DNA from 2 places in the Psychrobacillus sp. FSL K6-1464 genome. Region 2 is predicted to be linked to the other one. Evidence: riboswitches for the same ligand, from Rfam matches in the RefSeq annotation. Region 2 holds a riboswitch; the other holds the start of a gene.
What was found. A riboswitch is a leader RNA that binds a small molecule or an ion and turns the genes downstream of it on or off. The one in region 2 is predicted to bind FMN.
Positions count from the first base shown of each region.

Region 1 (4,396 bases), 160 kb from region 2:
GATATGACGGAACAACATCGTTTAGATAAAATGAGATCAGATTTTATCGCGAACGTTTCACATGAGTTAAGAACTCCTATTTCGATGCTTCATGGGTATTCAGAAGCAATAATCGATAATGTAGTGACCACGGAAGAAGACAAAAATGAAATGATGCGTATTATATATGATGAATCTAAGCGAATGGGAAGATTAGTAACCGAATTGTTAGATTTGGCACGCTTAGAGTCAGGATATCTTAGTATATATAAAGAGAACGTTCTAGTCGTTCCGACAATTGAAAGAATTACGCAAAAATTTGACCAGGCTGCTAAAGAAAAAGATATTGGCTTGTACTTTGAACATAACCTGACAGAAAACTTATCCATGCATCTAGATGAGGATCGTATGGAGCAAGTACTAACCAATTTAATCGATAATGCACTTAGACATACTCCAGAAAATGGTTCTGTTACCGTGCAATTGAGTATGACAGACACAGAGTTCGTTATAAAGGTTATCGACACAGGGTATGGGATTCCGAAAGAAGATCTTCCATATGTATTTGAACGTTTTTATAAAGCAGATAAAGCCAGAACAAGGGGAAAAAGTGGCACAGGCTTAGGATTGGCTATTGCTAAAAACATAGTAGAACGACATGATGGTGTGTTATCAGCGGAAAGCGAAATAGGGATAGGAACATCCTTTATCATTAAATTGCCAATAGAAACCGTGTAACAAATACTTACTTGAAACGACTAATTGATAGAACGGGGGGAGCATATGAATGACTCCGTTTTCCACCGCTTGTATGATACCTATCATCAAGACGTTTTTCAGTTTCTCATATATTTGGTGAAAAATAGACAAACTGCGGAAGACTTGGTCCAAGAAGTATATGTACGAGTACTCAGAGCTTATAGTAGCTTCGAGGGGAAAAGTTCAGAAAAAACATGGCTATTCTCAATAGCCAAAAACATAGCAATTGACCATTTTAGAAAACAAGCTGTCCGGAAAAAGAGATTATTTGACTCATTTGACTGGGAAACGATGCAACTTGCATCTTCAGATATGCTACCGGAAGATTTAGTGCAGCTCAATGATGAGATGAGAACATTATTAGTTGCGTTGGATGATTGTACGGGAGATCAGAAAATGGTTATTATAATGCGGTATTTCCAGGAGCTTTCGATTGCAGAAACATCGGAAATCTTAAATTGGTCCGAAGGGAAAGTGAAGACAACGCAACATCGTGCAATAAAAGCACTTCGTGAGCGATTATCTGATAAGCAAAAGGAGGCAGATGTTCATCATGAGTGAGAAAAAAGCAGAAGACCGTGAATTAGATGAACTATTAAAAAAGATGCCCAAGTTTACAGATAAGCGCTCAAAAGAAGAAATTTACCAGCAGCTTAAGTCAAAAATAGAAACGCAAGAGAAATTTGAGCAACGTAAACGAATACAGGTGTCTATGAACAAATGGCTACCATTTATCATTTCTGTAGCATCTGTATTATTATTAACCGTACTCGTCTCTTCCTATATAAATAACAATGAGAGCTCCACAGCTGATACTGTCGAAGAATCGACCACAGCAGACGATCAAATGAGAACTCTAGAAGTACCAGAGGAATCCTCTATGGATGCTAAAGAAGAAGAATCTGTTGGTATGACAACTATGTCTGAAAAGTTAGCTCCTAATGTAGAATTAGCCCCATTTGATAGGACTTTTACTTCTGTTTATGAGCAGGATTTAGGTGATGGAACGGTATTTCATTTTTCTCTATTGGAAAATGCGCTCACTGTACCAATCACGATTGTCATTCCTCAAGAGAAAATAGAAGCGGATTTTCCAAATATGGAACCTAGTAGCTTAGAATTATATAATCAGTATGCTTTGGAGATTGACGAAACTTCTCTTGGTTTCCAAGAATATCATCCTTACAAAGGCTACTTTATAGCAGAAGGTAAAATATTAAAACATTACTTACCAGCAGATCATGGCTACGATTCTGCACCTGGAACAGCTGTACCATACATCTCTTCAATCAATGAGGTCTTTACCGATTTTGATTCGTTCTTAAGAGTAAATGAAGATGGATCCCCAATCGAATGGGATCAAGTAGGGACTATAGATGAACCTTTGGTGTTAACTGGCACAGAGCAGAAGGTAAATTATTTTGCATATAAGGCTTTTAATCAAGTGACCTATTTAACGCCAAACTTCAATAAAACTTTCAATACACTATTAGAAGCATTGCAGGGGATGAAAAATCCTGAAAATGAAATTTATACTTCTGTTATTCCGAATGATGTAACTTATTCAGTTAAGGAAGATAAGGGACTTGTTGTACATTTTGATGAGCCTTTAGATTTGGAATCACTAAATGCAAGTGAGGCATCCCGTTTGATAGAAGCTTTCTCGCTTACAGCTGCAAGCTTCAATCAAACTATCCGATTAGAGAATATCGTACAAGAAAAATGGAATGAAATAGATTTTTCTAGTCCACTTCCAGTTCCAGTGGGGCCAAATGGTTTTACTATGCAAACAATTCAATAATAAAAAAATGCCAATGCTTATTAACTTAAGCTTGGCATTTTTGTTTTAAGATATATGTGATAGCCCATACATTTGTGAAAATAGCCCATAAGGCTTCGAATACCGCCCATAAGCAATCCGATACAGCCCTTAAATTTTTATTATCGCCCATAACATAAATTTGCCTAGTATTCTCAGTTGCAAACAGGTCTGTTGCATATATTGTTTTAATTTGATAAAATGTTATTAATTCAAGATATATTCTTGGAGGACAACAAAATATTGATTCATCTTCGGGGCAGGGTGCAATTCCCGACCGGCGGTATTAGAAATTTATTTCTTCAGCCCGCGAACCTTAACAGGTTGATTTGGTTAAATTCCAAAGCCGACAGTATAGTCTGGATGGGAGAAGGTGAAGGTGCAGTCGTTTTTCGTATGCTTATACGGATACGCTTATTAAAGTGTACCTTATTTCTCCCTTGAACTTCTATAAGTTCGAGGGATTTTTTAAGTATGCAAACGTTCTGAACCTTTCTTCTTGTGGAGTGAATCGCAAAAGGAGAGAGGATTTATGTTAAAAGGCAAAACGCGAATGCTTATTGCAGTCGCAATGCTGAGTAGTATTTCTTTTGTTTTAATGCTACTTGCATTTCCATTACCGGTTTTACCGGCTTATTTAAAGGTGGACTTTAGTGATATACCAGCATTAATCGCTGCAATCACAATGGGACCAGTTGCAGGAATTTTAGTCGCATTTTTAAAAAATGTGCTAGATTGGTTATTTGCAGGAAGTCCAACTGGTGTACCTGTTGGTCATATGGCTAACTTTGTAACTAGTATCTTGTTTATCACACCTGTGTATTTGATTTATCGCAAAGTTACTTCGTCCAAAGGCATTATGGCAGGACTCGGAGCAGGTACAGTCTCTATGGCTATTGGGATGAGTGTACTAAATTATTATGTATTTTTACCAATGTACGCTTATTTCTTAAATTTCCCTATGGAAACAGGCACTGCTTTGTTTAATACGATCATTTTTGGTATATTACCATTTAATCTTATTAAAGGTATATTAGTAACGATCGTGATGATTGTTTTATTCAAACGAATGAAGCCATTGCTTGATAAAGTAACTAGTTCATATATGAAACCTAATACAAATTAACAAAAAGTTGTTTCTCCACTAGGAGGAACAACTTTTTTTAAAAAGAAAATATACTTGGTTCATGGAGCTGAAAAGAAAGAATGATAATACTGATTTTCGCTTCAGGCGGACGCTTTCCGCGGGCTTGGCTTCAGCCTCCTCGTTCGCTGCGCTTCTGTGGGGTCTTCAGCTCAAGCTACCCGCTGGAGTCGTCACCTTGCGCTACAATCAAATAAACGGGTAGTACCCAACAAGAAGATTTAACATAGCTTATCGCTTAAGTCACAAGAGTGTTAAAATCTTAGAAATGGAAAAGTTATTTGTATTCACTTTTGAATTAAATGTTATTCTCCATTGATAGGTAAGAAGGTAGATTTCTCGTACATTAGTGGAAATAAAGAGAAATAGTAAGTGTTGCCAAAATAAAGAAGCAAACGAGTGAACGAAATTGCATCTTCGGGCTCGCACGATGCGGGTCAGGCAGTCGTTGCGACAGGATGTCGCGTACTTAGACTGTCATCCATCACCTCTAAGAATAAGAAAGTATCTTATCTCTAGTTATCTAAAAACGCCCTTACCTGTTTCTAAATGTTGTAGAAGGGTGAGACAGTCAAACGATAGTAATAAGTCTGTCCAAAGCCATGCGAAAACAATTGAAACGGATATTGACCGACCTAGCGTCTAGTTGTCTGATATTATTAGAATGAAAAATGGTGATTATGACAAAGTCACAA
Region 1 covers NZ_JBBOOP010000001.1:1,504,792-1,509,187, forward strand. The annotation lists gene MKX39_RS07345 (ATP-binding protein) at 1-717, shown strand, start outside; gene sigX (RNA polymerase sigma factor SigX) at 763-1,299, shown strand; gene MKX39_RS07355 (hypothetical protein) at 1,292-2,539, shown strand; FMN riboswitch at 2,804-2,936, shown strand; gene MKX39_RS07360 (ECF transporter S component) at 3,090-3,683, shown strand.
Region 1: another riboswitch for FMN. It lies ahead of MKX39_RS07360 (ECF transporter S component); the one in region 2 lies ahead of ribE (riboflavin synthase).

Region 2 (4,396 bases):
TTGATGGTGCAGAAGTTTTAGCGGTTCTAGTATCTCGAAAAGTACCATTTTCAGTAGGAGATATAATCTTATTTATTAATGCGTTTATTTTTCTAGGTGCTGGTTTTATATATGGTTTAGAAGGAGCACTCTATTCAGCTACTACTTATTACATAGCTAAAATAGTTATTGATGTTATTCAAGTTGGACTTGAAAGTTCCAAATCAGTTCGAATAGTTAGTAAAGAATCCGAGGAAATTGGGTCTGCCATACAGGATCGTTTAGGTCGTGGTGTAACGTACTCCAGTGGTCGCGGAGGTTTCTCCAATGAAACTATGGATATTGTCACATGTGTAATCACTCGCATGGAAGAAAACAAGTTAATAACAATTATTAAAGAATTGGATCCTGGTGCTTTTATTGTGATCACAGATGTGGCAGAAGTAAGAGGCGGTACGTTCAAAAAACGAGATATTCACTAAAATATAAATACCCGTTAAATGAGTATATATGCTCATTTAACGGGTATTATTGTTTTAAAGTTATTTTCGTTTCTTCTTCCCGAGATCTTTTACAGAAGTTTTGTTTTTATCTACCACTTTTTCAAATTCTACTTGAACCTGAATACCATTTTCTTCTGTTTCCAGTACATTAATTACTTTACCTTTTCTACCTTTGATTTTAAGATCATCATCGATGAAAGGGATATCTCTTAATACTTGAGTTAAAATAACCATATTTTTCTCCATAAAATGAACTGCAAACATTTCCATTTCCCCTTACTTTATAATTTAGAATCTATGTATTTTATGATTATTTAAAAGTTATAGAACTTTTAAATGGATAAATCATATTAGTTTATCGTTAAATTGTTTAGTGTTAAACTAAATTGGAAATCATTAGAGAAAAAGGAGTGTTAAAGATGAGTAAACTTCAAGATAAAGTTGTAATCATTACTGGTGGTGCTGGTGGAATTGGATTTGGGATGGCAAAAGCAATGGCTAAAGAAGGCGCAATCGTTGCAATTGTAGATGTGAATGAGGAGACAGGTAAAGCAAGTGAGAAATTATTACAAGAAATTTCCCCAAGATCAATGTTTTTAAAAGCAGATCTTATGGATCGCGAAAACTTACCAAACATCATTAAAACAATAGTTGATAACTATGGTAAGTTGGATGTACTTGTAAATAATGCACATGCATCAAAACAATTAACGATTGAGAATATTACACAAGCGGATCTTGATCTATCATTTGGGACTGGATTCTATCCAACATTCTATTTAATGCAGGCTGCACTGCCTTACTTAAAAGAAACAAAAGGAAATATTATTAACTTTGCTTCAGGGGCAGGATTGGCTGGTCATGAAACTCAAGGAGCATATGCTGCTGCTAAAGAGGCAATTCGTGGGATATCACGTGTAGCTGCAAACGAATGGGGTCGTTTTGGTATTAATGTGAATATTATCAGTCCGGTTGCTAACTCAGAGGGAGTACAAGCATGGGCAAAAGCTCAACCTGAATATTATGAAGCAGTACTAAGTAAAATACCGATGGGTCGTTTCGGTGAAGTAGAAGAGGATATTGGTCGTGTAGCAGTATTTTTAGCTAGTGAGGATTCAAGATATATTACAGGTCAAACGATGATGGTTGATGGTGGATCCATCATGCTGCGTTAATAGAAGGATGTAGTATGGAGAAAACAAATTTATTTAAATTGATTCATGCAACTGAAATAATCTCAAACGAAAATATAGTTAAATTCTCTTCTAAATTTGAATTTCCAGTGGGAATATCTGCAATTTTGGTACTAGCTCAATTACGTACAAATGGTCCGGTAATGCAAAGTGATTTAGCAGATACCTTAGGGTATACAAAAGGAGCAATTACAAATATTTCTAGCAAGCTCGTGAAGTTCGAATTAGCGGAACGACTGTATAGTGAAGAAGATCGCCGGACGATCCATCTTCAGATTACAGAAAAAGGGCGATCTGCTTTAATGGAAGCACAAAAGATTGGCGAAGAAATATTTGTGGAGTTATTTGAAGAGTTGACTGTGGAAGAATTAGATCAGTATTTATATATACAGCAAAAAATATTAAACAGTATGAAAAATAAAAGATTGTCATCATCATGATCTAATTATTTTTTAGAGAAAAGTTAGCTAAGACCCTCAACATAAGAGGTTCTTAGCTTTTTATGTTTTTCAAAATCCTTTTGTATAATGTAAAAGTACTTAACTCCTTGCAATTAAGATATGAAATTGTTATGCTAATAACAATTTTATAACATTCCTTCGGGGTCGGGTGAAATTCCCAATCGACAGTAAGAGAGCAATCTCAAAGCCTGTGAGCCGTAAAACGCATGATTTGGTGAGAATCCAAAGCCGACAGTTAAAGTCTGGATGGGAGAAGGAGAAAGTCGCCTATTTGGAGGTTTTTTAGTTATGCTAAAAAAGGAACAACAGGCTTATTAAAGTATGACTTCTCTCGCATCCATAAATTTGGGTGCGTTTTTTAATGTCTAGCTATAGCGCTTGTCAGTGCCAACAAATTTGGGCAAGTCAGTTTGTTGGGACATGATCCCGCGGGCATAGGCGCTTCTATTTTTTAAAATTGAATAACTATCCTTCGGGGTCGGGTGAAATTCCCAATCGACAGTAAGAGAGCAACCTCAAAGCCTGTGAGCCGTAAAACGCATGATTTGGTGGAAATCCAAAGCCGACAGTTATAGTCTGGATGGGAGAAGGAGTAGTTCAATGCTTTTTGAGAGAAAAACACAAAAGGCTTATTTGAATCTACCTAATTTCCCTCCGACACTTATGTGTACGGAGGTTTTTGTTTGAAGTAGGCTTTAGATTCCATCTAAAAGTACTTACTAATAAGGAGGATACGATGTTTACAGGAATTGTTGAAGAGCTTGGCACCATTAAGAACGTACAAACATCTGCTAGCAGTATGCAACTTATTATCCGAGCAAAACGAATTTTAGAGGACATCAAATTAGGTGATAGTATTGCAGTGAATGGTGTCTGTTTAACAGTAATCGCATTTTCAAGATTTGAATTTACAGTGGACGTTATGCCAGAGACGTTTTATGCAACTACAACAAAATTATTAAATAGCAGTTCAGTTGTCAATTTAGAAAGAGCATTAGCGGCAAACGGTCGATTCGGTGGACATTTCGTTACAGGACATGTGGATGGTGTGGGTACCATATTGAAAAAGCGCCATGCAGCAAATGCAGTGTATATCGATATTATTGTACCAGAAGAGGCAAGTCACTTTTGTATTCCAAAGGGATCTATAACGATTGATGGAACAAGTTTAACTATTTTTGCTATAAATAAGTCGACAGTAACAGTTTCATTAATTCCCCACACAAATAAGGAAACAGTTCTAGGTGTGAAAAAAGCGGGTGAACTCGTTAATATCGAAGGTGATATGCTAGGGAAGTACGTGCATCAATTTAGTACAAAGAAAAGTGAATCGACTATCATCACCCAGGACTTTTTACAGCAGAACGGTTTTTAAGGAGAAATTAGCATGCTAAATACGATAGAAGAAGCAATTACAGATTTAACACAAGGAAAGCTTATTATTTTAGTAGATGATGAAAACCGCGAAAATGAAGGCGATTTCCTTTGCTTAGCAGAATTTGCAACACCAGAAAACATCAATTTCATGGCTAAGTATGGTCGAGGATTGATTTGTATGCCTATCCATGAAGAAATCGCAGAGGTATTGCAATTACATCCGATGGTTTCTAATAATACAGATTCTCATCAAACTGCATTTACTGTGTCGATTGATCATGAAAACACTTCAACGGGCATAAGTGCGTTTGATCGATCAGAGACGATGTTACAAGTCATTAAACCACAAGCAAAGGCACAACAGTTTAAACGACCAGGACATGTCTTTCCGCTAATCGCAAAGCCAGGTGGTGTACTGGAAAGACGAGGTCATACGGAAGCTGCAGTTGACCTTGCCATGCTTTGTGCCTCAGCTAAATCAGGTGTAATTTGCGAAATAATGAACGATGATGGTTCAATGGCACGCTTACCAGATTTACTGGAACTTGCCAAACAATATCAATTAAAGATTGTCACAATCGAAGAACTATCAAGGTATTTAATAAATATTAAAGCTAGCTAAGGAGAGAATAAGATGGTAAAAACAATCGAAGCAAATTTAATCGGAACAGATTTGAAAGTAGGTATTGTTGTCGGACGTTTTAATGATTTCATCAATGCAAAACTAGTTGACGGTGCAATAGATGGGTTAAAACGTCATGGTGTCGCTGAAGAAAGTATTGAAGTTGCTTGGGTTCCTGGTGTATTTGAAGTACCATTTATTGCAAAAAAAATGGCGGATTCCCAAAAATACGATGCAATCATTGGTCTTGGTACAGTAATC
Region 2 covers NZ_JBBOOP010000001.1:1,345,683-1,350,078, forward strand. The annotation lists gene MKX39_RS06410 (YitT family protein) at 1-461, shown strand, start outside; gene MKX39_RS06415 (hypothetical protein) at 522-746, opposite strand; gene MKX39_RS06420 (SDR family NAD(P)-dependent oxidoreductase) at 902-1,657, shown strand; gene MKX39_RS06425 (MarR family winged helix-turn-helix transcriptional regulator) at 1,672-2,115, shown strand; FMN riboswitch at 2,267-2,398, shown strand; FMN riboswitch at 2,601-2,732, shown strand; gene ribE (riboflavin synthase) at 2,873-3,511, shown strand; partial or broken gene ribB (3,4-dihydroxy-2-butanone-4-phosphate synthase) at 3,524-4,111, shown strand; gene ribH (6,7-dimethyl-8-ribityllumazine synthase) at 4,148-4,396, shown strand, end outside.